Regions from separate parts of the Hathewaya histolytica genome, predicted to be linked through region 2. Evidence: riboswitches for the same ligand, from Rfam matches in the RefSeq annotation. Region 2 holds a riboswitch; the other holds the start of a gene.

Region 1 (16,013 bases), 2.1 Mb from region 2:
AACATATATGATATAATTATATACTGTGGGGTATTTTAGATTAACCTATATTTCTAGCTACAGTAAGCAGTATTACTTCTTTAGCTCCACTCTGTTTTAACACCTCATTACAGTTATATATTGTAGCCCCTGTAGTTATAACATCATCTATAAGTAAAATCCTTTTATCTTCAATGTTATATTTTTTATTAAAGAAAAACATGTCTCTTACATTTTCCCATCGTTCTTTTTCACTTAACCCTATTTGATCTTTAGTTCCATCTTTTTTTAAAAGTAACTTCTTTTTTTCTATTTTTAACTTCCTAGATGTATAATGTGCTAAAACTTCACTTTGATTATATCCACGTCTTTTCTTTCTACTCTTGCTGCTTGGCACAAAAGTTATAATATCTATATTTATATTGTTTTTAACTATAAAGTTATAAATTAATCCACTTAAAAATTCAGCGGATTTAAAATCATTTTTATATTTCATTTTTAAAATTAATGTTTTTATAGTATTAGAGTAATAAGCACAACTATAACACTTAAAGTTATAATCATGCTTATTAATCTCAAAATAGCTATGACATAATATTAAATTTTTTAAACAAGTATCACAAAGAAGTTCCTCATTATATAATGTTTTATCACAGCATAAGCATAAGTCACTTCTATAGTAAACTAAATCTAAGATACAATTTAAAATATATTTAAGCATATTTATATTATCCTCTATTATAAATATATTATAAAAGCCTATATTCTAAATATATCCAATTTTTATTTTTCTATTCTCTTAACCTTAAAAATCTTCCATTATACTACATATCCTCCACCTAAGTGATGAATATCTCTCAAAACTTCTATCATTTTTCACCATAAAGCTTAATGCTTTCTCTTGACCAACTAAAACTGCCATCTTTTTTGCCCTTGTAATTCCAGTATACAATAAGTTTTTATTCATAAGCATAGGTGGTCCCATAAACATAGGTATAATAACAACTGGAAATTCACTTCCTTGACTTTTATGAATGGTTATTGCATACGCAAGGTTAAGTTCATCCAAAAATACATTATCATATTTAACACGCTTTTCATCATCAAATAAAACAATAAGATTTTCGCTATCATCTATATCTGTTATATAGCCTATATCACCGTTGTATACTCCAATACCTTCTTCACTATTATCTATTTTAGTCCATTTCATAGAGTAGTTATTCTTAATCTGCATAACTTTATCCCCTACTCTAAAAATAGTATCTCTAAATTCTTTTTCTTTCTTATTTTTACTTTCTTTATTTAATATACTTTGTAAACTCTTATTTAAATTTTCTACGCCTAATATCCCTTTTCTTGTAGGTGATAATATTTGTATGTCTCGAATATTATTCCAGTTTTCATTAAACTTAGGAAGTCTTTCAGAAATCAAGTCTAAAATAGTCTTAATAACATTCTCCATTTCACCGCATCTTAAAAAGTAAAAGTCATTATTCTTTTTATTTATTATAGGCATTTCTCCATTGTTTATTTTATGGGCATTAACTACAATCATACTTTCTTTGCCTTGCCTAAAAATCTCCTTCAATCTAACTACTTTTACACTTTTACTTTCTATTAAATCTCTCAATACATTTCCAGGTCCAACAGAAGGAAGTTGGTCTACATCCCCCACTATGATTACCCTAGTTCCTAGGGATACAGCTTTTAAGAGATTATTCATAAGCATAATATCTATCATAGATGCTTCATCTATAATAACTACATTAGATTCCAAAGGTTCTTCTTCACTTTTAAAAAACTGCATATTTGAATCATCATCACTATATCCTATTTCTAAAAGTCTATGTATTGTCTTTGCTTCTCTATTTGTAGCTTCAGTCATCCTTTTTGCAGCTCTACCAGTAGGGGCCCCCATAGTAACAGTCATTCCTGCATTTTCAAAAATTCTAATTATACAATTTATTATTGTGGTTTTACCTGTTCCAGGACCACCAGTTATAATTTCCATACCACTTTCAAAAGCTCCACAAATAGCTTCCTTTTGAGAAGGTGCAAATTTAATGTTATTTTCTTTCTCAAAACTTTTTATTTCCTCTTCCACATCTATATTAATTTTATCATAGGAAGACATGGTTAAACTTAAAACCTTTTTAGTAACAGATAATTCACTATAATAATAAGGAATAGTAAAAACACATTCTACTCCATCAATATTCTCAACCTTTATATTTCCTGAGACCACTACTTCAAAAATATTTTTTTCTATTTCATCTTTATTTACACAAAGAATACTTTCCCCTCTTTTTAAAAGTTCATCCATAGGCATATAGGTATTACCTAACAAACAAAATTCATTTACAACATACTTAATACCACTTTTTATTCTATATGAGGAATTTTTATCAAGGCCCAAATTTAAGGCTATTTTATCTGCTGTTTTAAAGCCCATACCCGATATATCCTCTACCATTTTATATGGATTTTGTTTTAAAATTTCTATAGCATTAGTACCATACTTATTATATATTTTCACACATTGATTAGCAGTTATACCATAGGGTTGAAGAAATATCATTATATTTCTTACTTCCCTCTGCCTTGAATAAGATTCATATATAAGTTTTATCTTTTTTTCACCTATACCCTCGATTTCTTTTAACCTATCTATATCATTATCTAAAATATCTAAAGTTTCTTCTTTAAAATGATCTATAATCTTTCTTGCTGTGACAGGTCCTATACCAGATATTATTCCTGAAGATAGATATTTTTCTATGCCTATAAGAGTCTTTGGTACTATCTCCTCACAAGATAACACTTTTAACTGTTTCCCAAAGGTAGGATGGGAAGACCACTCCCCTTTAATTTTTAAATTTTGTCCTTCTACCAGAAAAGGAATTGTTCCTACTATAGTTATTTCATCTTTACTATTTTTTAGTTCCTTTATTTTGGCTACAGTATACCCATTTTCCTCATTTTTGAATATTATACTTTGTACTATACCTATCATTTCTAACATAGAATCTCTCCCATTATTTTTTAAACACTTAAATTATAACATATAAAAGAAATCTTCAATAATATAAAATAAAAAACACGGATACACTTAAAGTATGTCCGTGTTTAATTTCTTTAACTTAATATAACTAAATATATTTCTTTATTTCATCAACCTTATCTAAGTGTTCCCATGGAAGGTCTACATCTGTTCTTCCAAAATGTCCGTACGCCGCTGTTTGTCTGTATATAGGTCTTCTTAAATCTAGTTCTTTTATAATAGCAGCTGGTCTTAAATCGAAAACTTTATTTACTATTTCTACAATTTTATCGTTCTCAATTTTACCAGTTCCAAATGTCTCTACACTTATAGATACTGGTTTAGCAACTCCAATGGCATATGCTAATTGAATTTCCATCTTATCTGCTACTCCTGCTGCAACTAAATTCTTAGCTACCCATCTTGCAGCGTATGCAGCTGATCTATCAACTTTTGTAGCATCCTTTCCTGAGAATGCACCACCACCATGTCTTCCAGCTCCACCATAAGTGTCTACTATTATCTTTCTTCCAGTTAATCCAGAATCCCCTTGCGGACCTCCAATTACAAATCTTCCTGTAGGATTTATAAAATATTTTGTAGTAGAATCCAATAATTCTTGTGGTACTACAACCTTTATTACATTTTCTATTAAGTCCTTTTGTATTTGCTCATGAGTTATTTCTGGAGCATGTTGAGTAGAAATAACTATTGTATCTATTCTAACAGGACCATTTTCGCCATATTCTACAGTGACTTGTGTTTTACCATCTGGTCTTAAATAATCTAAAATACCTTCTTTTCTAACTTGTGATAATCTTAAAGATAATTTGTGAGCAAGAGAAATAGGTAATGGCATATACTCTTCTGTTTCATTAGAAGCGTATCCAAACATCATACCTTGATCTCCAGCACCTATATCTTCTATAGCAGACTTTTCTCCTTCTCTAGCTTCTAGTGCCTCATCTACACCCATAGCTATATCAGAAGATTGTTCATCTATAGATGTTATAACAGAACATGTATCTGCATCAAATCCAAACTTAGCTCTTGTATATCCTATATCTTTAATTGTATTTCTAACAACTTTAGGTATATCAACATAACAATTAGTACTTACTTCTCCTACAACCATTACCATACCTGTAGTTACAACTGTCTCACAAGCTACCCTTCCTTGTGGATCTTTAGATAATATTTCATCCAAAATAGCATCTGAAATTTGGTCACATATTTTATCTGGATGCCCTTCAGTAACTGATTCTGACGTAAATAGTCTTCTCATTTTTAATCCTCCTAATAAAATTTAGCCATTATTTTATAATAAAAAAACCTCTTCCAAAATAAAGAAGAGGTAGCATTTACATGTACACACCTCTTATCTTGCAGAATATTCTGCAGGAATTGGCACCATAATGCTTTTAAGCATCGGTTGCCGGGTTTCATAGGGCCCTTTCCCTCCACCTCTCTTGATAAGAGCATCATATTCGATTTTAATTAAATGTTATCATGGAATTAAAAAAATGTCAATAAGAATTTATATTCATAAATCTATCTAATAATTTAAATTTATACTTAATTTTCACTACTACAAATATAGTATATAAAAGTAAAAGGACATACAACGTATGTCCTTTTGGTGGATGAAGATGGATTCGAACCATCGAAGCGAAACGCAACAGATTTACAGTCTGCCCCCTTTGGCCACTCGGGAACTCATCCAAGTATTCTATTATCAACATACATTTAAACATATTAGCTTTAATAAAATAATATATTACCATGTAATGTTAAAAGCTATTTAATTTTAAATTAAAATGGTGGATGAGGATGGATTCGAACCATCGAAGCGAGACGCAACAGATTTACAGTCTGCCCCCTTTGGCCACTCGGGAACTCATCCGAATATATGGAGCTGGCAATAGGACTTGAACCTACAACCTGCTGATTACAAGTCAGCTGCTCTACCAATTGAGCCATGCCAGCATATATAATTTTAATTTAAATTGGTGGATGAGGATGGATTCGAACCATCGAAGCGAGACGCAACAGATTTACAGTCTGCCCCCTTTGGCCACTCGGGAACTCATCCAATTTAAAAGCATTTTGTCGTGTTTTCCGACAAGGATTAGTATACATTTTTATTAACATTATTTCAAATATAATTAACTTCATATTTTAGAATTATATTCTTATTTCTTATTATTACTCATTTTATCTCTAATATACATATAATTTTATTCAAAATTCATTTTGTTTAGTATATATTCATACATTTTCCTATATTTATATATAGTATAATTTAATTTTTATTAGCTGGGGGTATGCATATTGTGTAAAGAATACATAAACTATAAAGAACCTTTAGGATACTATAAAATCGCAAATTCAATATTAAAATATATAGACGAGGATACAATGTTAATATGTATAGGAACAGATAAATGCATTGGTGATTCTTTTGGTCCTATAGTTGGAAGCTTACTAAAACAAAAAAAGTTTCCCTTACCAGTCTTCGGAACTCTAAATAATCCTATTCATGCCTTAAACATAAAAAATAGATTAGAAGAATTAAAAAAAGCTTATCCCAATAAAAAAATTATAGGTATAGATGCATGTCTTGGAGAAGAACAATATATAGGAAGTATTGCTATTAGAAACCATCCAATTTATCCTGGAAAAGGCGTTGGGAAATCACTTCCCGAAGTAGGTACTGCATCTATTGTCGGCATAGTTGATGTTAGTGAAAAAAATCAATTATTTTCTGCGAGAAATATACGCCTAAACTTCATATATAATATGGCTATTTTTTTATGCGATGCATTAATCCATTCCTATTATTTATATAGTTTACAAGCAAATAAAAAAATACAAGCTTAACATAGCTTGTATTTTTTTATTTATGACTTTAAGATTTTCCTAAATAATCTAAATACTTACCAGTTCCTAAAGCAACACAAGATACACTTTCTTCTGCTACATAAACTGGAACTTTGGTATGTTCTTGTACCAATTTATCTAAACCATTTAATAAAGCTCCGCCGCCAGTCATTACAATACCTTTATCAGCTATATCTGAAGCCAATTCTGGTGGTGTTTTTTCAAGCACTGAATGAGCACATTCAGCTATAGCTGAAACTGCCTCACTTAGAGCTTCTCTCATTTCGCTGGAAGTTACTTCAATATTTTTAGGTAAACCAGTTATCAAGTCCCTACCTCTTATCTCCATCTTTTTTTCCTCTACTTCATATGCACAACCAATATTAACTTTTAAGTCTTCAGCAGTTCTTTCTCCAATCATAAGCTTGTGCGTCTTTCTTATGTACTTAATTATAGCCTCATCAAACTCATCACCTGCAACCTTGATAGATTGTCTAACAACCATACCACCTAAAGAAATAACAGCAATATCAGTTGTTCCTCCTCCAATATCTATAACCATATTACCACTAGCTTTAGATATATCAAGTCCTGCTCCTATAGCTGCTGCAACAGGTTCTTCAATAAGTTCAATCATTTTAGCTCCTGCCATCCTTGCAGCATCCTTAACAGCTCTTCTTTCTACTTCTGTAGCTTCACAAGGAACACAAACTGCGACCCTTGGAGATGATGATTTTTTTCTACCACAAGCTTTACGTATAAAATGCTTAAGCATCTTTTCTGTCATATCGTAGTCAGATATAACTCCATCTTTTAATGGTCTTATAGCTACTATATTCCCTGGTGTTCTACCAATCATCTGTCTAGCTTCTTCACCAACTGCTAGTACCCTATCATTTGTTTTGTCAATTGCAACCACTGAAGGCTCTTTTAAAATTACACCTTTTCCCTTTATGTAGACTAAAACTGTAGCCGTACCTAAATCTATGCCCATATCAGTTCCCATTCCAAAAAAAAACATAGTTTTCACTCCTGCTCTTTGGTATATTAGTTTTAACAGTTAATATTTCTATATGAATAATCAAAATTCCTCTTTATAAAGATATTTTTTTTATCTTTTATTTTATTTTTTTCTAAAAAGTGAATTTATATAATATATTTAAAATAATATCATATCTTTATAAACTTTTTATAAATTTTTTATAAACTTTGGATAAATTATTATACCATAACAGTTTTGCATATGAAATAGGGATTTAGCTAATACTTTTATACTTTAATTGAGTCGCCTTTCCACCACGTATATGTCTCTCTGACTTATTCACTTCTAAAATATACTTAGCTTCGTCTGCAATTTGAGGATTAATTTTAGGTAATCTTTCAGTCATATCTTTGTGTATAGTACTTTTACTTACTCCAAATACTTTTGCAGTTTTTCTTATAGTTGATTTCGATTCTATTATATATTTAGCAACTTCTAAAACTCTTTCCTCTATATAATCCTTCAACAATAATACCTCCTTAAAATAACTTTAATATTATAAAATAGCCACTTTGCAAAAAAGCGGCTATTTTATTTGAAAGACTATTTTATAAATTTAGCTGGGTTTATATACTTATTTTCATAGTCTAAATCTTTAAAATTGCCATTTCCTTGTAACATAGCAAAATGTAAATGTCCTGCTTCTTTCTTATCATCACTTTTAGAAGCTCTTAATGTAGTATTTCCTACTTTTCCTATTTCTTGTCCTTGTTTTACTTTGTCACCTTTTTTAACAGAAAGTTTTCCATCTAAGTTAGAATAGATTGTTTTGAATCCGTTTTTATGATCAACTACAACCATATATCCATTTCCTTTTGGATTATCTCCTATAGTTTCAATAACTCCATTTGCCGCAACTTTTACAGAAGTTCCAATCTTAGCTGCTATATTTACACCAAGATTTGTTTTATATGTTTTAGTCTTCTCGTCACTAAATTCTTGTGATAATACTGGAACTTCAGAATATTCTTGTAGTACTTTACCCTCTACAGGCTTTGTAAACTTCATATCCACATTGTTGGATACTGATGCAGTATTGCCTTTTGAGTTTAACTTCTTACCACTTTTATAAACCTTAACATCAGGTTTTTCTTTATTATTTTGAGCTACTTTATTTTTTTCTCTTTCTACTAACAGTGCATTATCCGGTTTATCACTTTTTGTTTTAGTATCTTTACTAACTATATTCTTAGTAGCCTCTTTCTTGTTTGTTGCAACTTTCCTTGAATTAATTGTTATAGCTGCAATTGCAGCAACTATACATAAGGAAACAAATAGAATTACGTAAAAACTCTCTTTCTTTAGAAATTTTCCAAAGCTTCTTTGTGAATCATGAGTATTATTTGCTTTATTATCCATTAATAAGCACCTCCTGTTAGTAATTTTGTCCATTAAAACGTAAATAATACATGTTTAGAATAAAAATATTTATATATATTTATATTTATTATTAGACATAATGTGACAATATGTTATTTGGTCAAAAAAATATCCTAAAAGTTTATTGATAGCTATAAGGCTTTACCAATAAAAACTTTTAGGATCTTAAATAGTTTACTATTTATATTTTAACTTTGTTATACTAGTACCACTATAATAATGGTTTAATATCTCATTATATTTTTTACCCTCTTTTGCCATGACACTTGCTCCCCATTGACTCATACCAACACCATGTCCATACCCTTTGCAAGAAAATTTAATATGATTTCCTTGAAAACTTACTTTAAAATTCGAAGAAGTAAGTCCCATTATACTTCTTACAACTTTTCCTGTAGTAACTGTATTTCCTATTTTAATTTGTGATATACTTCCGGCATTACTCCTACTAATAATTTGTATATTTTGTTCAATATTATTACTGTCTATTTTTAAATTAGGAAACTTTGTTTTCATTGAATTTATAAATTCATTTTTTGAAAAACTAAACTCCTTCTTAAATTTAGGTGCTATTTCTTCTCCTGGACTTTCAACACTTTTCAAATACGGGGCACCCTTTGCAAATACATCCTCTGAGTTTTCTGTATTTCCGCTACTCACGGCAAAATAATATGGATTCATAACTAACTCATCGTTATAACTTAGCACTTCCCCCTTTGTGTCTTTTACCGCTTGTTCAACTTTTTTATATAACTCAAGTCTTTGAGATTTAGGCCAAGAATTTAGCCTTTTTTCTTTATTTATGTATGCCTGACAGTGAACAGTATCACAAAGGTCAGCATTTTGGTTAAGATTACACCCTCCTTTAAATATGCTTTTTAAATGTGCTACCGTATATGTTCTCGCTGCAACTGCTTGTGCTTTTAAAGCCTCTTCCCCAAAATTAGCTGGCATTTCCGCCGAAACTACCCCAATAATATAATCTTCAATATCTAACTGAACCACCTTTTTATCCTTTGATAAATATATATTAACTTTGGAATCTATTTTATTTTTTAATATTTCTTTCTTTTCATTTTTCTCATCTTTTGAATTGGTACTTTTGCTTTCAACCTTAGGAACACTCTCATTTTTCTGAACTACTTTACTATCATTTCCCTTATTTTTACCCATTATGGTTACTGAAAGTATTATTATAAATAAATTAAATATAATAAATCCTACTAATATATCTTTTAATTTAAAGGATACAATTACCTTTCTCATTTTATCACCTCTTGTGAAAAATTATATGTTATATAGAATATTTTATTATAGAATATTTTATTTATTCCTAATTATTTCAAGTTCAAATAATAATATATAAAAAAACCTAAAAGAAAATTTTATAAATAAGTTTCTTTTAGGTAAAAGTTTAATTTTATTCTTTTATTCTTTTAATATCTGCGCCTAACTCCTTAAATCTTTTTTCTATATCTACATAACCTCTATCTATATGATAGACATCCGATATCTTAGTCTCACCCTCTGCTATAAGACCTGCTAATATCATTGCTGCACCAGCTCTGAGATCTGTAGCCTTTACTTCCGCACCTGTTAATTTATCTACCCCTTGTATTATAGCACTTCTTCCATCTATCTTTATATTAGCACCCATCCTACTTAGTTCAGCTGCATGCATAAATCTATTTTCAAAAATTGTTTCTGTTATAACACTGGTTCCTCTAATTACACTTAATAATGAAGTTATTTGAGATTGCATATCTGTAGGGAATCCAGGGTATGGCATAGTCTTAATATTCGTAGGTGTAAGAATTCTCCTACCATCCACTTTCATAGTATCCCCTTTAATTAAAATATCCACTCCCATTTCCCTAAGCTTCGCTATTACGGGTTTTAAATGTTCTTCCTTTATACCTTTTATGTTAATTAAACTATTCGTAATAGCAGCCGCTATCATAAAAGTTCCCGCTTCTATTCTGTCATATATGGGCGTGTATTCTATTCCTTTTAATTCTTTTACTCCTGCAATTTTTATTGTATCAGTTCCTACTCCTTCAATTTTGGCACCCATTTTTATTAAACAATTAGCTAAGTCTTCTATTTCAGGCTCTTCGGCACAATTTCCTATAATTGTATCACCTTCTGCTAAGGTAGCTGCCATCATAATATTTTCTGTTGCACCTACTGAGGGAAAATCTAAATATATATTAGATCCTACTAATTTTCTAGCCTTAGCTTCTACATATCCATGTCCTATATTTATATCTGCTCCTAAAGCTGCTAACCCCTTTAAATGTAAGTCGATAGGTCTTGTACCAATATTACATCCTCCTGGTAATGAAAGTTTGAATTTTCCAAACCTCGCGAGCATAGCTCCCATAATCAAAAAGGACGCTCTCATTTTTCTTACTAATTCATCGGACGGTTGTACTGCCTTTAAATCACTGCTATCAATTATAATTTCTCTACTTATTTCATCTATGTGAACTTTTCCGTTAATTGACTTTAAAACTTCTGAAAGAACAATTACATCTTCAAGCATTGGCAAATTTTTAATAGTATTCTTCTCTCCATTTAAAATACATGCTGCCATAATAGGTAATACAGCATTTTTAGCAGAATTAATTTCTACGATTCCCTTAAGTTCTTTCCCACCTTTTACAATAATCTTGTCCATAACTATCCTCCACTCTTTATTAGTTTCTCTAATAAGAAATAAAAATTTCTGGGTCACCTATTACTAAATAATTTGCTGTATCATAGGAAGAAAAAACATAATAATATTCCTCTTCTACTTTATTTGATACTTTTGTACTATAGGCATTGCTAAGTTTAATTGTTTCTAATATATATCCTTTATTATTTAAATTATCTTCTACTTTATTTTTTTCAGTTTCTATTTCTATATTATTTTTTAATTTTGCTTTGATATTAAAATTTATTTTAATATTGGACTTTATAGAGCTTAAGGATTTCTCAATCTTCTGTACTAATTTATTAATTTTTTCTTCATTATAACCTTTCATAGATATGAATAAGTTAAATGAATACTTACTATCATAATTAATATACAAGTTTGCTGCTTCTAAATTTTCATAAAGATCATTAAATCTACTTTCCTTCAAATAAATATCTTCTTGTGAAAGGATATCTTTAATTTCATTCTTATATTTTTTTATTTTATCTTTATTTCCAAAAGTCCCTTTTATAGATACATAGGTTGTAATATCTTCTGAAGTTATACTAGATAAAATTTCATTATTAAAACTATTCACATTTGTACTGTAGCAAATTAAGGATTTATAATTAATTATAATTAAAAATGTTATTATTAATAAAGATAATTTTTTAGTCTTCATAATTAAACCTCTTTAAATTTTATTTATATCTTAATCATTTACACTTTTTCACATTTTATACTTATAGATTTAAAATAAAGACTTTGTATTATATATTATAATATAAATATTCATAGTAAAATGTTCCTATATGCGCATAAGAAAAGGCAACCTCTATAGGTTGCCTTTTCTTAAAATATTTATATATTTCTAATTTTAGTTCTTATTAACGCTCTTTTCAACGCTAATTCAGCCCTCTTTATATCAGTCCCCTCAGGCATTGTTTTTATTCTTTCTTCAGCTCTTTCTTGAGCTTTTTTAGCCCTATTAACATCTATATCTTCTGGCCACTCTGCGGAATCACAAAGTATATCTATTGATCCTTTATCTACCTTTAAAATCCCTGACGATATAAATGCTTTCATTTCTTTTTCTTCCTTAGTTTTAAAGGTACATATATGTGGCAATAAGGATTTCACCATACTCATATGACCTGGAAGTATTCCTAAACTTCCTTCTTTATCTTCTGTAATTAGTTTAGTTATAGTACCTGAAAAAAACTTTTTCTCAGGCGTAATAATATTTAGTATTATTTCTTTCATTTATTTCACCTTCAACGAATTCAATGCTATTCCATAGATTTAGCTTTTTCAAGCACCTCTTCTATAGTTCCTACAAACAAGAAAGCACTTTCAGGAATGTCATCAAGTTTACCTTCTAAAATATCTTTGAATCCTTTAACAGTATCCTCTATAGCTACAAATTTACCTTGCATACCTGTAAATTGTTCTGCAACTGTAAATGGCTGTGATAAAAATCTTTGTATCTTTCTAGCCCTAGATACTGTTAATTTATCCTCTTCTGCTAGTTCATCTACACCCAAAATAGCTATTATATCTTGTAATTCTTTATATCTTTCTAGTATATGTTTAACTTTAACAGCCACATTATAATGTTCTTCTCCAACAACTCTAGGATCTAATATTCTTGATGTAGAATCTAATGGATCTACAGCAGGATATATACCTAGTTCTACTATATCCCTTGATAACACAGTCGTAGCATCAAGATGCGTAAAAGTAGTTGCTGGTGCGGGGTCAGTTAAATCATCTGCAGGTACATATACAGCTTGAACTGAAGTAATTGATCCATTTTTTGTGGATGTTATTCTTTCTTGTAATGCACCCATTTCAGTTGCAAGGGTTGGTTGATATCCAACTGCACTTGGAATTCTTCCTAACAATGCAGAAACTTCAGAACCAGCCTGCGTAAATCTAAATATATTATCTATAAATAAAAGTACATCTTGCCCTTGATCTCTAAAATATTCTGCCATAGTAAGTCCTGTCAATGCTACTCTCATTCTCGCTCCTGGTGGTTCATTCATCTGTCCAAATACTAGTGCAGTTTTCTCTATAACCCCAGAATCTTTCATTTCATTATATAGGTCATTACCTTCTCTTGTTCTTTCACCAACACCTGTAAATACAGATAGACCTCCATATTGTTTTGCAATATTATTTATAAGTTCCTGAATTAATACTGTCTTTCCAACACCTGCCCCTCCAAACAATCCTATTTTACCGCCCTTAGGGTAAGGTGCTAAAAGGTCTATTACTTTAATTCCAGTTTCGAATATTTCCGGCTTTACTGATTGTTCCTCAAAACTTGGTGCTGATCTATGAATAGGATATGATACATCAGTTTTTACTGGTTCTCCCTCATCCATGGGTTTTCCTAAAACATTAAATAATCTACCTAAAACAGGATTCCCAACAGGTACAGTGATTGATTTTCCAGTATCGAAGGCATTCATTCCTCTTCTTAGACCCTCTGTATTTTCTACAGCTATTGTTCTAACAATATCATCTCCAATATGTTGCTCAACTTCCGCCACAATCTTTCTGTCACCCATATCAATCTCAATAGCATTATATATATTAGGCAACGCATCTGAATCAAATTTAATATCGATTACCGGTCCTATAATTTGAACTACTTTTCCTATTTGTCCTGGCATTATTTCACCTCCAAAAATAAGGGGAGCATTTCCCCTACATGTATCATTAGCGTTGTGCCTCTGCTCCTCCAACAATTTCTGATATCTCTTGAGTTATAACACTTTGTCTTAATCTATTGTATTGAATACTAAGCTTATCTAAAATATCATTTGCATTTTTCGTTGCCCCATTCATAGCTTCCATTCTTGAACTTTCTTCGCTGGTTCTACCATTAAGCATTGCATTAAATAAACGTTCTTCAATATAACTCTTTATAACTTCATCTAATATCTCAAAATTTTCCAATTCATATATTTCATTTTCCTTAGAATCACTGTTTAAATCAATTGGGAGTATTCTTTCTACTTTAACCTCTCTTTTAATAGTAGAAATAAATTCTGTATATATAATATTTACCTCTCCCACTTCTTCATTCAAATATAAATCTAATATATCTTTTGTAATATTTTTTGAATATTTGAAGGTAGGAACGCTTGGTATATCGGTGTATTCTTTTAAAATATCATAATTTATTCTTTTTATTGAATTTAAACCTTTTTGTCCTATAACAAAAACACCGTATTCATTATTATTTTCTTTTATACTCTCTTTTAATTTAGATATAACATTTGCGTTATATCCTGCACATAATCCTAATTCAGACGTTATAACTATATATAATTTTTTATTAGACCCGTTTCCATCTACCAAAATACTTCCTTCTTCATAACTACTTAACATATTTAAAATCACTTTATGAAGATTAGCTTTATACTGATTATTTATATAAAGTCTCTCTTTATTTTTTCTTAATTTTGATGTAGCAACTAAAGACATCGCCTTAGTTATTTTTTTAGTATTATTTATAGAATTTATTCTTTTCCTTATTACAGCAAAACTTGTTCCAGCCAATTAATCACACCTCCTTAAAGGGTTAATATTAATCATTTACAACAAATACCTTTTTAAATTCTTCTATGGCTTTTCTAATAGAACCCTCGATTTCTTCTGTTAACTTACCAGTATCAACGATATTTTTTAATACATCTCTATGGTGAGTTTCTACATAATTCAAGAATTCCTTTTCAAAATCAGAGATTTTATTAACAGGTATATCTGATAAATAGTCTTTAACAATTGCATATAAAATAATAACCTGTTTTTCTACTGCCATAGGCTCATACTGATTTTGCTTTAATATTTCTATTAGCCTTTTACCTTTTTCAAGCCTTCTTATAGCTTCCTTATCTAAATCTGACCCGAACTGTGCAAATGCTGCTAGTTCCCTATACTGTGCAAGCTCTAATCTTAAAGTACCTGCTACTTGTTTCATAGCTTTTATTTGAGCACTTCCACCTACCCTCGATACAGATATACCTGGATTTATAGCTGGTTTTTGTCCTGAATAGAAAAGATCTGATTCAAGAAATATCTGACCATCTGTAATAGATATAACATTAGTAGGTATGTATGCTGTTACATCTCCTGCTAAAGTTTCTATAATTGGTAGTGCAGTTAATGAGCCTCCACCTAACTTTTCTGATAACTTAGCTGCTCTTTCTAATAATCTTGAGTGTAGATAAAAAACATCCCCAGGATAAGCTTCTCTTCCTGGTGCCCTACGAAGTAATAATGACATTGTTCTATATGCTACTGCATGTTTTGATAAATCATCATATATTATTAAAACATCTTTTCCCTTATACATGAAATATTCGCCCATGCTGCATCCAGAATAAGGAGCCAAAAATTGCAATGGCGCAGAATCTGATGCTGTAGACGAAACTACTATAGTATAATCTAAAGCCCCCTGGTTTTCTAATATATTTACTATATTAGCAACTGTGGACTGCTTTTGTCCTATGGCTACATAAATACAAACAACATCTTTTCCTTTTTGGTTTATTATTGCATCTATCCCTATAGCCGTTTTACCAATTTGTCTGTCACCAATAATAAGCTCTCTTTGTCCTTTTCCTATTGGAACCATTGCATCTATAGCTTTTATACCTGTTTGTAAAGGTTCCTTAACTGATTGTCTTTCTATAACTCCTGGAGCACTAGTTTCCACGGCCCTTCTTTCAGTTGTCTTTATAGGTCCTTTTCCATCTATAGGATTTCCTAGAGGATTTACAACTCTTCCTACTAATGCTTCTCCAACTGGAACATCAACTACTTTGCGACATCTTTTTACTACATCACCTTCTTTAATTCCCTCTTCTGAACCGAAAAGAACACATCCCACATTATCTTGCTCTAAATTTAGAGCCATTCCATAAACATTGTTAGGAAACTCTAAAAGTTCACCTTCCATACAATCATCAAGCCCATAAACCCTAGCTATACCA
Region 2 (16,013 bases):
AAAGAGTAGAAGAAACAGCTAAAATCCTAGGTATTGTAAATTTACTTCAAAATAAACCCAAAGAGTTATCTGGTGGTCAAAGGCAAAGAGTAGCACTTGGAAGAGCTATGGTTAGAGAGCCTAAGGTGTTCTTAATGGATGAGCCTTTATCTAATTTAGATGCAAAATTGAGAGTTCAAATGAGAGCTGAATTAAGTAGATTACATCAAGGGCTTCAAACAACTTTTATATATGTAACTCATGATCAGACAGAGGCTATGACTATGGGAACGAGAATAGTAGTTATGAAGGATGGGGAAGTTCAACAAATTGCAGATTCAGAGACTATATATAATAAGCCTCTAAATAAGTTCGTTGCATCTTTTATTGGTTCTCCTCAAATGAACTTTATAGATGTTAATATAGTTAAAGAAAATGAAATGGTTTACGCTAGTTTTAAAGGAGAAAAAATTAAGCTAGAAGAGGAGTTATCAAAGAAACTAATAGAGCAAGGATATATTAGTAAATCTATGATAATGGGGCTTAGACCTGAATCTATAAATGTAACTACACAAGAAGGTAGTGGTGTGGAAGCTATAATCGAAGTTAAGGAAATGCTTGGATTTGAGGCTTATCTATATTTAAATCTTTTAGATGAAAATATAGTTTCTAGAGTTTCTTCAGATATTAACTGTAAAGTTAATGATAAAGTTAAAGTGGTTTTCAATAAAGAAAAGATTCATCTCTTTGATAAGGAAACTGAAAAAGCTATTATGTAGTATGTAATAAAGATAAATATAATATGTTTATAATGGTTTTGAAAGGGACTATCTTACTATAGAAAATTTATTTTCTATAGTAAGATAGTCCCTTTATATTTTTAATCTTTGGTTATTTATAGTCCATGAAAATTATCACATGGATTTGCATTAAAATCAAATGTATTTTTAGTAAGGAAAATTCCAAACATGTAGATAGTTATAGAAAGCTTCAGTATTACAACTTTGTAATACTATTGAAATATTAATCAATAGTTGGATTAATACACATAGAGTACAATATGTGTATAAGATTTGATAAGAGAAAGGAGCAATAATATGGGCAATGAAGTTTTAATAGCGAATAATTTAAAAAAGATATATGGAAGCAGAAATAATACATACGTTGCTTTAAATGGTATAGATTTGAGTATTTATGAAGGTGAATTTGTTGGAATAATGGGACCTTCTGGTGCAGGTAAGAGTACACTTTTAAATGTCCTATCAACTATAGATAGACCTTCTAGTGGAAAAATTATAATAGGTGGTTCTGATATTACTAAACTTAAAGATAAGGAAATAGCTAAGTTTAGAAGAGAAAAGTTAGGATTTATATTTCAAGACTTTAATCTTTTAGATACCTTAACTGTGAAAGAGAATATAGCTCTTCCACTAGCATTAAGTAAGGTGAGTCATAATGACATAGATAAAAAAGTTAATGAAATATCAGATAGATTAGGTATAAGAGATATTTTAAGTAAATATCCTTATGAAATATCTGGTGGTCAAAAACAAAGGACAGCAGCGGCTAGAGCAATTATTACAAAGCCATCTTTAATTTTAGCTGACGAACCAACAGGAGCATTAGATTCTAAATCATCTACAGAACTTTTGGATGCTATAACAGAATTAAATGAAAATGAAAAAGCTACTATTATGATGGTAACCCATGATTCTTTTGCCGTAAGCTATTGCAAGAGGGTACTTTTCATAAAAGATGGCGTTATTTATTCAGAGATAACAAAGAACGGTACAAGAAAAATGTTCTTCCAAGATATTATGGATGTTTTAGCTAGAATAGGTGGTGATGGAAGTGCCTCTATTTAATATAGCAAAAAAGAACGTTAAAAAGAATATGAGTAATTATTTTTTATATATGCTTTCCATGATTTTTGCAGTATTTATATACTTTATATTTAAGTCTATAGAATATAACAAGCAAGTAGCAGATATAATGGGTTCTATGACAAAACTAAGCACTGGGTTTAAAGCTTCTGCCCTTATAATTATGATGTTTTCTACAGTATTTATATGGTATTCTAATAACTTCTTTATAAAAAAGAGGAAAAAAGAAATTGGACTTTACTCATTGCTTGGAATAGAGAAGAAGAGTATAGGTAGATTACTTTTCTATGAAACTCTTTTAATCGGTTTAGTTTCAATAGTTATTGGTATATTTATAGGGGCTATACTATCTAAGATTTTTATAGTCTTATTACTTAAAGTTACAGGTTTTACCGTACCCATAAAATTTGGTATAGAAGTTAGGGCTATAACTAATACATTCATAACATTTATCATTATATTTTTACTAGTATCCATTCAAGGACGAAGAATAATCTATAAGTATGATTTGATAGATTTATTTAAGGCTGAGAGTAAGGGCGAGAAAGAACCTAAGGTTTCTATAATCAAAACTATAATATCTGTAGGATTAATAGTTTTCGGGTATATTAATTATTTCTCTTCAATAAAAAGTGCTAATTTTGAGTTTACAATATTTCTAACTACTGTAACTGTAATACTCGGAACTTATATGTTATTTGATTCTTTTATACTCTATATGATTAAAAGAAGTAAGAAAAATAGAAGAAAATACTTTAGTGGACTTAATATGATATCTACATCACAACTTCTATATAGAATAAAAGGAAATTCAAAGACCTTAGCAACTATAGCTATATTAAGTGCTACTACGTTAACTGCTATGGGGGTATCTGTAAGTTATTATAAAAACTTTAAAGGTGACTTTAGTAAATCTTATCCTTTTTCTTATGCAACTAGATTAGATGACACTAAGTTGTTAAGTAAAATGGAAAATGTAATAGAGAATTCTAGAGAAGGAAACCTTAAGAATAAACTTCAGTTTAATTTTATAGAAGCTAAACTCAATGACGAATATGAAAGTGAAATTTTGGTGATTTCAGAAAGTAAGTATAAGGAAAGAGCAAAGGCATTAAATGAAAAAGAAATAATAACTTTAGGTTTTAATAATGAGGCAATATTATTTACTCGTTTCGGTGAAGATGGAAAAAAGAAATCTAAGATTGTTAAAGGAGTAAGATTTGGAGCAAGAGATGAAAAGTTTAATGTAAAATCAATAAACAAAGGCTCTTTTGCTAATACAATTATTGTTGGAGATGTATTGGTAGTTAAAGATGGAGTATATAATAAATATCTAAGTTCTAACAATACATCAAAAGTAACAGCATTTAATTTAGTCAACAATAAGAATCTTGATAATTTAGATAAAAATTTAAAAACACTTATAAAGATTTTTGATGGTGGAAAATATTCAAAAGAACCTTCTGTTTTAACTTTATCTTCTTATCATGAAAACTATAAACAAAATCTAATTATGGTAGGAACAATATTGTTTATAGGTGTATTTATTGGACTAGTATTCCTAGCTTGTACTGGAAGTATAATTTTCTTTAAACAATTATCTGAAGCAGAAGAGGAAGTGGGAAGATACAAGATTTTAAGAAACATAGGTGTAAATAAGGAGGAAATTAAGTTTTCTGTTAAAAAACAAATAGGGTTTGTGTTCTTAGTACCATTAATAATAGGAAGTATGCATAGTTTATGTGCAATATATTTAATAGCTCATATGTTAGAACAGAATATAGCTAGTATAATGGTAATAAATCTTATACCTTATACGACGATTTATGCTATATACTATGTGTTGACTTATAAGGGTTATTACAAAACCGTAGTAGGAAAAAGTTAATTATATAAATACTAAATATAGAGGAGTGAGTATTATGAAGAAACTAGGAATTATATTGGCTACAATATTAGTTGCTGTAATTGCAGCAGGTGTATTAGTAAGAACATTATTATATCCTATGAAAGATAAAGCTATAATAAATAAATATGCAAAAGAATATAAGGTAGATGCAGCTTTAATCGCATCAGTGATACACTTTGAAACAGGATTTGAATCTATACCATATGAAGAAGGAAAATCAGTGGGGTATATGAAACTAAAGCCAGAGGTAGCTGTAAAGCTAGCAAAGGAAGCTAATATTGCAGATTTTAAACCAGAAAAAACTGCAGAAGAAGATACAAATATAAAACTCGGAACTTATTTTATATCAAAACATTATAAGAATAATGATATTAAAGAACTTATGGCAGATTGGCAAGAAAGAAATGGGAAAGATAAAGATGCAAAAGTAGATATGAGGGACTACGCAAAACAATACTATGCACCAAAGATAGAAAAGAGAATGAAAATATATAAAGTTTTATATCCAACTTTAAAGTAGTATTAAGATATAAAAAGTAGCTCTGAATCAATATAGGTTCAAAGCTACTTTTGTAATTTAGGCATTTATATTTAGAAAATCCCTTACTTTTTTTATCATTTTTTTATCATTTTTAAAGGTGAGGAGATTCATTGCTGTATTAAAGTCTACCCACATATGTTCCCCTATTTCTTCCTCTTGTAATTTTACAGATTTGGTATTACTTTCTCCTAGGAAATATACAACTTCTTTTAGGGTATTTTTTCTTGGATGGTATTTAGTTGATATTCTAAAATTATTGTCTAATTTAACTTTTAATCCAGTTTCTTCATAAATTTCTCTTAGGGCTGTCTCTTCTTCAGTTTCATCTTTTTCCACATGACCTTTAGGGAAGCCCCAATGGGTACTGAGTCTATGCTTTACTATTAAAAATTCTAAGTCGCCATTTATTGAGCTATATACGACGGCGCCACATGATTTTTCGAAATCCATTAGTTACACCTCCCACTGTTATGAATAGCCATTGTTTTAAGTTTTTGCAGAGATGTTTTAATTATTCAACCTTATGTTAAAAATATCTCTGTAAACATAATTAATTTTACAGCTTATTTGTTTTTTATAATTATTTTAAAGGGTATAATATACGTATTATTATTTAATGCTGATTATAGTATAAGATAAATTATTATTTATTGTAAATTAATTTTTGTATCTTAATTTAAGGAGGGGAATTATGTCTTATAAAATATTTGTAGTAGAAGATGATGAGAATATTGGCAGTTTGCTTTGTGAATATATGAATAGGTATGGTTATGAGTCTGTTTTGGTTAAGGATTTTAATAATGTATTAGAGGAATTTAAAGAGGTAAATCCAAGTTTAGTTTTAATGGATATAAATCTGCCAAAATTTGATGGGTATTTTTGGTGTACAAAGATTAGACAAATTTCGCTATGTCCTATTATTTTTGTATCTGCTAGGGATAGTGAGATGAATCAAGTTATGGCTATAGAAAGTGGAGCTGATGACTATATAACAAAGCCTTTCTATTATGAGGTCGTTTTAGCTAAGATAAAAGGGCAATTGAGGAGGATTTATGGTGAGTATTCCTTTTCTAATAGAGAAAGGATAGTAGAACTTGAAGGACTTATTTTATATCCAGAAAGACTTGAACTTAAGTTTAAAGATAAAAGCACCCTTTTAAGCAAAAAAGAAACAGAGCTTTTAGAAGCTTTAATTACTATCTATCCTAAAGTTGCAACTAGAGAATCATTACTGGAAAAATTATGGGATGATCAAAACTTCGTAGATGAGAATACTTTAAACGTAAATATTACAAGGATTAGAAAAAAACTTAGTGATGTTTCTATAGAGGGATCTGTTGAGACTGTTAGAGGAGCAGGATATAAGTTTAATATAACTTGGGGGAATTCTTAATGAAATTGTTTTTAAAAGAGCATCTAGGATTAATATTTGTATATATTCTTAACTTTGTACTTATTATGTCCTTGTATTTTATTTTTGATGGCTTTAGTAATTTGAAAAACTTATATTATTTTATATTTTTAAGTTTATTTATTTTTATAGTATATATGAGTATTCATTATTTTAAAAATAAGAGTATATATAGAATTTTAAATAGGAAAAAAGTTAATTCTTTTGAAGAGATTCTAGACAGTTTTGATAATTCTTATTTAGGAAAGCATATGAATATCTTTGTAGAAGAACTTTATAGTATATATCAGTATAACTTACATTCTAATATAAAGAAGCAAAAAGAACATTTAGATTTTATAAATCGGTGGGTTCATCAAATGAAGACACCTATTGCTGTGATAAATTTAGTATTACAACAATATCAAGGGGAACAACATACAGAGGAGATAAAATCTGAAGTAGATAAACTCCAAAGAGGGCTTGATATAGCACTTTATAATGCAAGACTAGAGAGTTTTGAGCATGATTTTAGTATTAAAGAATTTAATTTAGGTGTAATCATCAAAGATACAGTGAATTCTCTAAAAAGATATTTTATAAATAGCAGAATATTTCCAAGGATAGATATTGAGGAAGGCTTAATAGTAAAATCTGATAGGAAATGGATAAGGTTCATTTTAGAGCAGATCATCATAAATGCAATAAAGTATTCTAAGGATAAAGGAAATTATGTTTTAATAAAGTCCTATAGGGACGATAATAAAGTTATAGTAGAGATAAAAGATGAAGGAATTGGTATAACGAGGAAGGATATAAGAAGAATATTTGAGCCTTTTTATACTGGAGAGAATGGAAGGGTTTTGGGGGAGTCTACAGGTATGGGACTTTATCTTGTCCGTGAAGTTATAAGAAAGTTAGATCATAACATAGAAGTGCACTCTGAGGAGAATGAAGGAACTACCGTTAATATAATATTTTAAATATTAGAGTTAGAAGTTAATAGAATAAGGTGAATTTATGAGTTTAATAGAATTAAGAAATATATATAAAATTTATGGTAGCAGAAAGGGACATATTGCGTTAAAGGATATAAATATAAGTATTGATGAAGGTGAATTTATATCTATCATGGGGCCATCTGGAAGTGGAAAGACTACATTGATTAATATCCTATCTATCAATTTAAAGCCTTCTGCAGGAGAATTGATTATTGGTGGTAGAAATTGTATAGAACTTAATTCCCTAGCATTATCTAACCTAAAGAAAGATAAGTTATCTTTTATATTTCAAGATTTTAAGCTAATTAACACATTAACAGTAAAGGAAAATTTAATATTTCCTAAGATATTAAGAGGAGAAAAGAGTCTTGAAATAAATGAATGTGATATGAGGAGCATAAGAAAACTAGGCATAGAAAATATTCTTCATAAATATATAGATGAAATATCAGGAGGACAGGTACAGAAAGTTGCTATAGCAAGAGCTATTATTAGTAATTCTGATATAGTTTTTGCAGATGAACCTACTAGTAAATTAGATTCTATGTCTATGAAAAGAGTTATAGAAGTGTTTAAAAGTATAAATAGACAGGAGGGAAGAACTATATTTATGGTAACTCATGATCCTTTAGCGGCAAGCTACTCAGATAGAGTACTATTTTTAAGGGATGGAGAAATTTATAATGAAATATATAAGGGAAAAGACCATAAAGAATTTTATGAAAGTATTTTAGATGTTATTTCTTTCCTCGGAGGAAATTTATATGAATTTTAATTATACTATGGTTAAAAAGACTTTAAGGACCTTAAAAACCTATTATATATATTTAATTAGTGAAATATTTTCTATTGCTACATTCTTTATATTTTTCTCTATAGAGAATCATCCTTCTCTTAAAGAAGCTCCTTATGAACAAATTGCTGGAAGAATAGCTACATACAGAATACTTTTATATATTTTTAGTATTATATTTATTATTTCGTCCTTTATTGTGTTTATATATTGGCGGAGAAAAGAATTTAATATTATTAAGGTTTTAGGCTTTAGTAAGAAGGAATTAACTAAAATGATTTTTATAGAAAGCCTGATAATGAGTATTATAAGTATGGTTCTTGGAATAATTTTAGGCATAGCATTATTAAAGTTTTTCCTTATCATTTTAGATGGTATTATAAAAACTAATAATTTGAATTTTTATATATCTATATATAACGTTTATTACACTATAATAATGTATAGTTATGTATTCGTGTTATTACCTGTTATTTGTTATAAATTAATCGATAAATTTAAAAAGAAAATCTTACTTTATAAGAACAGGAAACAAAAAAATTTTTCTATACTTTTAATAATTTCATCTATAGGATTTTTCTTATTTATTCTAGAAGTATATTTACTTATAAATATATTTAATGGAAATATGAGATTTTCAGGAGTAATAATTTTATTACTAGTTTGTTTCTCATTAAGAAATTATATTTTCTTTATGTATGTAATAGAACTTACACTTAAGGTCTTAAGTAGCATTAAAAGTATGTACTATAAAAAAGTAAATATTATTGTAATGTCTAGTTTAAAGTCTAAACTTAGAGAAAATACCTTGCTTTTAATGTTTACTACTATGTTCTTATCTATATCTTTCATAATTATGTCGAACTTTTATATTATGAATTTTATATCTAAAAAGTCAGTAGATGTGGAATTTCCATTTACTATAAATTATACAACTAGCAGAAATGAGGTAAATGAGAAATTTATAGACGATATACTAAATAAAAATAGTATAAAGTACTCTAAGGCTGAAGTTAATATTTTTGAAGTTAAAGACTATAACATAATTTCAGTAGAAGATTATAATAATGTGGCATCTATACTTAACTTTCCTAGAATATCTTTAAAAGAGAACGAGGCAGTTCTTTTACCACAGTTTCCGAGGACTTCTAAAGAAGAAAATGCTATGTTAAACAAAGAAATAACTGTAGATAAAGATAGGAAAGTTACAATAATAAGAATTTCTAATGAAAGAATATTTTTTCAAGGATTATATCATAATAATATTGTAATGAATAAGAGCTTAATAAGTGAACTTAATATTAAAGAAAAAGAAACTTTTATAGGATATGAAATAGAAAAGTGGGAGAATTTATATAGAATTGACAGGAAAATAAGAGATGAATATAAAAGTATAAAAAAAACTTTGGGCGAGAGTGTATTTTTAATGTCTAAAATAGAATATTATAGAGAACATAGAGAGGAATCTAATTTAACTTTATATTTAACAATATTTATAAGCTTAATTTTATATTTTGGAGCTATGAGCTTTATACATTTTAAATTTTATTTAGATCTTGAAGATAATAAAGAGAATTATAAGACCATGTTAAGTCTGGGTATGAGTAGTAGAGAAATTAAGTCCATAGTTACAAGAGAAATGTATGTGATATTTTTTCTTCCTTTTATAGTGGCTTCGCTAAATACATTAATAATATTAATATTGACAGAGAATATTTCTTATATATCTATAATTAAAGAATGTGCAATTATATTAGTAGTTTTTTTCATCATAAGTGCTCTATTTTTCTTAGTTTGGAGAATGAAAAATATAGATCTTATATTCTTTGAAAGTGATTAAAAATAAATATTATAAGATAATAATTATTTATTAATAATTATTATTGACAATGCTAATATTATCCTCTATAATATTAAACATAAGATGAGTAAAATATTTGAATTTAGGCAAACTATTTATGGTTAGTAAAGTAGTAGTTATGAATGGAAGGTTAATGTAGTGCGTTAAAACAAAATCATTTTAATCAAAGGAGAGGATTTGAATGGAAAAGAAAAATTTAGAGAGAGAATTAAATGTTTATTTAGCTAATTTAAATGTGTTATATACTAAGTTACATAATTATCACTGGAATGTATCAGGATTAGGATTTTTCGAACTTCACACTCAATATGAAAATTTCTATAACCAAACATCATTAGATTTAGACCAGGTTGCCGAAGTTTTATTATCACTTGGATATACTCCAATGGCTTCAATGAAGGAATATTTAAGTGTTGCAACAATAAAAGAAAGAGAAGCAAAGAAAATATCAACTAAAGACTCTGTAAAAGAAGTTTCAGAGGATTTTAAAGTTATGTTGAAATCTTCTAAGGAAATTTTAGAATTAGCAGAAGAAGAAAAAGTTCAAGCAGTAATTGATATGGCAGCTGCATTTATAGGTAATTATGAAAAAACATTATGGATGTTAAGAGCTTACCTAGATTAATTAATATGTTTCTAAATATATTTTATATAGGTAAATGAAAATAGGTATCCTAAAGTGGATACCTATTTTCATTTGCATATTTTATTTAGATACTTGTATCTCTATTAAAAGTATTTTGTATAAAGCATTATAACCTATGTTTGGTATTATTAATATACATGTGGGTTATACCTCTACACTAGATTCGCTTGTAGTTTCATTTTCATCAGCATTTTCAAAAGACCTATTATATTTTTTTGTAAATGCTACTAAAATGATGATAGCTGCTGTAGCATATAAGACAGAGGTTATATAATAAGCGTAAGAATAACCACCTTCAAGTTTAAATAAAAATGTCTTCGCAAATATACCTGATAGGATAGAACATACACCTGTAGTTACAAATATTATAGAGTTATAAGCTGGTCTATAATCTTTTTCTACAAATTCCATTGGAAGTGAGTTACTTACAGGATAAGCAGCATTCATAAATCCTGATCTTAAGAAGAAAGACATAGTAACAACTGGAGTCATTAGTGGGCCAAATGCCTTACCATTGCATATAAGTAGCATAAATGGAACAGAGGCTAAAGAAAAATATCCAAGGGTTTTAACTTGTCCTATTTTTTTAACTACCCATGGAGAAACTATCATAAATATAACCATTGCACCATATTGTAATGTTGAAATAGTTGATACTGTGGATCGATCTATACCAAGTTTACCTAAGAAAATAGATATATAAGGCATAATTAAAGATGAACCTAATCTTATAAATATAGTATATACGAGGAATAAAATAACGTATTTATTTGCAAATACTTTTATATCAAATTTAGTTTTTTCTTCAGTTTTTTCAACAGTTCTATAGTCTGAAACTTCTTGTTTTATGAATAAAATAGGTAGGAAACATAATACACCTAGAGCCACACACATAAGTAATAAATCTTTATGAGCAAGTAGGTATGCGCTTTTTTGAACGGCTGTAAATTCCGCTATTTTTGTTGTTAATGCTTTTGCCTCATTAAAACTTTTTCCAATTCTGTTTCCAAATCTCCACACTATAACAAGTCCACCAAGTTTAGTGCTTAAAACCATTCCTAGAACATTTAAGTATAAAGCCCTTGAGAAAAACTTTTGTCTGTTTTTACTTGTAGTATAAGCAGTTAAATAAGGTGGTAATGTAGCTTCGAATAAAGAAATCGCAAGCAAGACACCTAATACTGCAACTGTGACTAAAACTTCGTTATTAGAAATGTTAGTAAGTAGAAATGAACCAATGGCTACAATGGCTGAGAAACCTAAAACTATCTTATATCCTAGCTTTGGTACTAGTAATAAAATAATTGCAGCAATAAATGTTCCAAGGCCAAGATAAATTGAGAAGCCAGCAGCAACTGATGCAGAGATTTCTTGTGCATAAGTAGTCATAGCATCATAAGCTATTCCACTTAATGCTCCCGTAAAGAAGAATGTGATTATAAAGAGCCAACTGTTTCTGGTAAGTCTCCTTATATTTTGTTCATTTGACATAGAATCACCCCATATTCATTTTAGTATTCTAATAACTGTTATATACCTATATAATATTACCCTAATTTAAACATCATAACTAAAAAGTGAACAGTTTAGAGATTTATTGAATAAGAACCATTGTATAGCTATAAGGATAATATTTACCATAAAAATTATACAGTAAAAGCTAACCAGTATCAAGAAAAAATTATCATAATTTGTAATAAATTATATTTATTTATATAGACGTTTAAATTTAGAGAAAAAATATATAACCTACTGCTATGTATAACAGTAGGTTATATAAGAATTTGTATTTTTTATTTTAGAAAGCTGGAATAATACTTCCTTTATATTTGTCCTCTAAGAATTTTTTAACTTCTGGTGAATTTAGTGCTTTTGATAAGGCTTTAATTTTAGGATTTTCTTTATCCTCTTTTCTTACGGCTAGTATATTAGCAAAAGGAGAATCTTTTCCTTCTATAAAAAGAGCATCTTTTGCTGGAGTCAATCCTGCCTCTAGGGCATAATTTGTATTTATAATTGCAATATCAACATCTTCTAAAGAACGAGGAAGCTGAGGTGCTTCTAATTCTTTTATTTCATAGTTACCTTTATTTTCTTCAATATCCTTTACAGTTGGATTATCTACGTTTTTTAATTTAATAAGACCAGACTTTTCTAGAAGTTTTAAAGATCTTCCACCATTAGTTGGATCATTAGGTATAGCAATTGAAGATTTTTCTTTTAGTTCTTTTAAATTTTTTATATTTTTAGAATATATACCAAGGGGTTCAAGATGAACTTTTACTGTGTAATCAATATCATATCCCTTTTCTTTAACTGAGTCGTTTAGAAATGGAATGTGTTGAAAAAAGTTTGCATCTATAGATTTTTCATTTAGTGCTCTATTAGGAATTACGTAGTCTGTAAACTCTACTATTTTTAATTTATAACCTTCCTTCTCTAGCACAGGAGCTGCTGCTTCTAGTATTTCTTTATGTGGAACTGGACTTGCTCCAACCTTAATTTCCTTATTATTTTTTGATACACTAGAACTTCCACAAGCAGCTAGTGTAAATATTAAAGTTATTGACAAAATAAAGCTTAGTATCTTTTTCATTTTAATCTCTCCTTAGGTTTTTAGTTATTATATTTTTGATATGGTTTAAACAGTTTGTCTTTTGGATAAAGTATCACCAATAAACTGAATAAGTTGTACTAAGATAATTAATATTATTATGGTTACAATCATCACATCTGTTTTAAATCTATGGTAGCCATATCGTATGGCTAAATCTCCAAGTCCCTTTGCGCCTATAGCACCTGCCATGGCTGAATATCCAACAAGGTTTATAACAGTCAGGGTAATTCCTCTTATGATAGAAGGTAGAGATTCTTTTAGGAGTACACTAAAAATGATTTGAAAATTATTACACCCAAAAGATTGAGCCGCCTCTATTAATCCTTTAGGAACCTCTTTTAAAGAAGAATAGATTACTCTTGTTGCAAAGGGGAATGCCCCTATGGTTAGAGGAATAATGGCTGCAGAGGTACCTATACTTGTCCCTATTATAAATTTAGTAAGAGGTATAATTGCAATCATTAAAATTATAAAAGGGAAAGAACGAAGTATATTTACTACAAAATCTAAAGTTTTATAGATAAAGGAGTTTTCTTTGATTCCATTTTTTTCTGTTAAAAATAGAGTTATTGCAGCAATGAATCCTAAAATTATTGAAAATAAGCTAGAGAAAAAAACCATATATACAGTTTCCCATAGTGCTAATAGATACTCATTTATCATTCTAAATCACCTCACATAAAATAGATTTTTCATTTAAATAGTTTAAAATCTCTTTTTTATTTTTTTCATTTGTGTTTATAATTAGGTTTCCTAAAATATCATTTCTAAATTGTTCTAATTTACCAAATACTATAGAGAAGTCTATATTCAGATCCCTTGCCATGCTGCTTATAATACTGTTGCTACTTACATTATTACTAAAATATAGTTTTATATTTATACCAGTGGTAGGTAGTATACTTAAGTCCTCATCTAAGAATTCTTTTAATACAGGATTTGGGTAGAGGAATAAATCCTGTACATTGCTATGAGATATTAGATTACCACTATTTAAAAGAGCTACCTTGGTGCAAAGCTCTTTTACAACTTCCATTTCATGAGTTACAAGTACTATAGTTATATTTAGTTTTTCATTTATTTCTTTTAAAAGTCTCAATATAGATTTTGTAGTTTTTGGATCTAAAGCAGAAGTTGCCTCGTCACATAGAAGAATCTTTGGCTCTAGAGCTAGAGCTCTTGCAATGGCAACTCTTTGTTTTTCACCACCACTTAAGGAACTTATATTACTGTATAGTTTATCTTCAAGGTGAACAAGCTTTATTAAACTTTTAACTTTTTCATCTATAGCTTTTTTGTTATAGCCCCATGTTTCTATGGGAAAGGCTATATTTTTATATACATTTCTAGAATTTAAAAGATTAAATCCTTGAAATATCATGCCCATATTACGTCTAAGAGTTCTTAAATTATTTAAGTTTAGGGATTTTACTTCATTCTCGTCTATTTTTATAGAGCCATTTTCATAAGTTTCAAGTCCATTAAGACATCTTAGTAGAGTAGATTTACCAGCACCACTATGGCCTACAATACCTAGTATTTCTCCTTCTTCTACATCAAAAGATATATTTTTAAGAACTACTTTATTATTAAAGTTTTTGTTCAAATCTTTAATTTCTATTATTTTGTTTTTAATATTCATATTGTCACTCCTTCATATTAGTTTTAAAAAAATTAAAAAGCCTGAGAACAATCTCAGGCTTTACCTAAATTGTCCCATCTATCAGCTTAACGCTGCAGGAATTAGCACCGTATACAAATAATTGTATTGGTTGCTGGGCTTCATAGGGCCAGTCCCTCCACCTCTCTTGATAAGAAATACATATTAATTTTTGTAATAAATAATAATTATTTCTGTAAAATAAAAAATAGCCTTAAGGATTTCCTTAGGCTATGATAACCGAATTTAATCCTCATCTACCAGCATAATGCTGCAGGAATTAGCACCTGGTATAGAATATACTATACTGGTTGCCGGGTTTCATAGGGCCTGTCCCTCCACCACTCTTGATAAGTAATATTGAATTGTAAAAAAGTTTAACATATTAAAATGTAATTGTCAATACAAGAATATAAAAAAGTTATAAACTTTTAAACTAAGTATAAAATAGAACTTTTAAATAAACCTGTAGTAATTATTTATTAAGCTATGTAATAGCTATTTTAAATTAATTGACTGTAAAATTATGACATGATAATATGTTAACATGATAGAGGGCTTAATATATAAATTATAGTTCTCACATGAATTTTGATTATAAAAAAACCTATATTATTATTTTAAATATTTAATATAAAAATTATGCGAAATTTAGTATGTTTTACTATGCCATAAAATCTATTGAATTATAAATATAAGTTAAGTAATAATATATAAATAAGATTATATATTGTTGTTAATTTGGTGTTTAATATAATTAATGTCCATAAGTTTATGATGAAAATAAAAGTATATATAGATATTAATTTTATTTGGAGGAGAGTAAATGGAATTAAATGAACAAGAGATAAGGGCTGCAAGAAAGAACGAGCATATATCAAACTTTTTAAAAATGGAGAAGCATTCTAAAGATTACTTTAAGGATATAAATCTTTTTCATAATGCTCTTCCGGATATTAATTTTGAAGAGATAGATACCTCTTATGAGTTTTTAAACAAAAAAATATCATTACCTTTTATGATTAATGCAATTACCGGAGGAACAGAAGATACTAAAGTTATAAATAAGAATCTTGCAACACTGGCTAGAAAGTTTAATATACCCATGGCAGTGGGGTCTCAAACTGTAGCTTTGAAGGATAAGAGGAGCAGGGATTCTTTTACTATAGTTAGAGATATTATAGGTGATGGTGTAGTTATTTCTAATTTAAGTGCTACATCGCCATATGAAAATGTACTTAAAGTTATAGAAATGGTAGATGCAGATGCTGTTCAACTTCATTTAAATGTAGCACAGGAAATTTGCATGCCAGAGGGAGATAGGGAATTCAAAGGAATTCTTAAGAATATTGAAAATATAATAAAAAATATAAGTAAACCTGTAATTGTCAAAGAAGTTGGATTTGGAATAAGCTATGAAGCTGCAAAGAAATTATCAGAAATAGGTGTTAAGTACATAGATGTAGGAGGCAAAGGGGGAACTAATTTCATAGAGATAGAGAATATGAGAAATCTTGTTTTTGACTATTCAGAGTTTTTCTCTTGGGGAATACCAACTCCACAATCTTTAGTACTATGTAAGAAAGCAGATTATAATTTTAAATTAATTGCAAGTGGTGGAATAAGTAAGGCAGAGCATATTGTCAAATCATTAATTTTAGGGGCAGAAATTGCAGGTGTTAGTGGGAAGATATTAAGAACATTAAAATTGAAAGGCATCTATGAAGCTGAAA

The links. A riboswitch is a leader RNA that binds a small molecule or an ion and turns the genes downstream of it on or off. The one in region 2 is predicted to bind S-adenosylmethionine.
Region 1: another riboswitch for S-adenosylmethionine. It lies ahead of metK (methionine adenosyltransferase); the one in region 2 lies ahead of FGL08_RS00755 (methionine ABC transporter ATP-binding protein).

What each region holds. Positions count from the first base shown of each region.
Region 1 is NZ_LR590481.1:2,241,826-2,257,838, forward strand. It holds gene FGL08_RS10760 (ComF family protein) at 41-700, opposite strand; gene recD2 (SF1B family DNA helicase RecD2) at 785-3,004, opposite strand; gene metK (methionine adenosyltransferase) at 3,132-4,307, opposite strand; SAM riboswitch class I at 4,398-4,501, opposite strand; tRNA gene FGL08_RS10775 (tRNA-Tyr) at 4,660-4,744, opposite strand; tRNA gene FGL08_RS10780 (tRNA-Tyr) at 4,841-4,925, opposite strand; tRNA gene FGL08_RS10785 (tRNA-Thr) at 4,933-5,008, opposite strand; tRNA gene FGL08_RS10790 (tRNA-Tyr) at 5,030-5,114, opposite strand; gene yyaC (spore protease YyaC) at 5,354-5,902, shown strand; gene FGL08_RS10800 (rod shape-determining protein) at 5,931-6,923, opposite strand; gene spoIIID (sporulation transcriptional regulator SpoIIID) at 7,159-7,410, opposite strand; gene FGL08_RS10810 (M23 family metallopeptidase) at 7,488-8,303, opposite strand; gene spoIID (stage II sporulation protein D) at 8,502-9,590, opposite strand; gene murA (UDP-N-acetylglucosamine 1-carboxyvinyltransferase) at 9,745-11,004, opposite strand; gene FGL08_RS10825 (hypothetical protein) at 11,033-11,686, opposite strand; gene atpC (ATP synthase F1 subunit epsilon) at 11,866-12,267, opposite strand; gene atpD (F0F1 ATP synthase subunit beta) at 12,294-13,685, opposite strand; gene atpG (ATP synthase F1 subunit gamma) at 13,732-14,577, opposite strand; gene atpA (F0F1 ATP synthase subunit alpha) at 14,606-16,013, opposite strand, start outside.
Region 2 is NZ_LR590481.1:136,546-152,558, forward strand. It holds gene FGL08_RS00690 (ABC transporter ATP-binding protein) at 1-758, shown strand, start outside; gene FGL08_RS00695 (ABC transporter ATP-binding protein) at 1,077-1,844, shown strand; gene FGL08_RS00700 (ABC transporter permease) at 1,831-3,750, shown strand; gene FGL08_RS00705 (transglycosylase SLT domain-containing protein) at 3,785-4,291, shown strand; gene FGL08_RS00710 (bis(5'-nucleosyl)-tetraphosphatase) at 4,349-4,762, opposite strand; gene FGL08_RS00715 (response regulator transcription factor) at 5,004-5,705, shown strand; gene FGL08_RS00720 (sensor histidine kinase) at 5,705-6,685, shown strand; gene FGL08_RS00725 (ABC transporter ATP-binding protein) at 6,723-7,478, shown strand; gene FGL08_RS00730 (FtsX-like permease family protein) at 7,468-9,336, shown strand; gene FGL08_RS00735 (Dps family protein) at 9,539-9,982, shown strand; gene FGL08_RS00740 (MFS transporter) at 10,148-11,494, opposite strand; gene FGL08_RS00745 (MetQ/NlpA family ABC transporter substrate-binding protein) at 11,802-12,599, opposite strand; gene FGL08_RS00750 (methionine ABC transporter permease) at 12,645-13,283, opposite strand; gene FGL08_RS00755 (methionine ABC transporter ATP-binding protein) at 13,285-14,244, opposite strand; SAM riboswitch class I at 14,334-14,438, opposite strand; SAM riboswitch class I at 14,531-14,637, opposite strand; gene fni (type 2 isopentenyl-diphosphate Delta-isomerase) at 15,107-16,013, shown strand, end outside.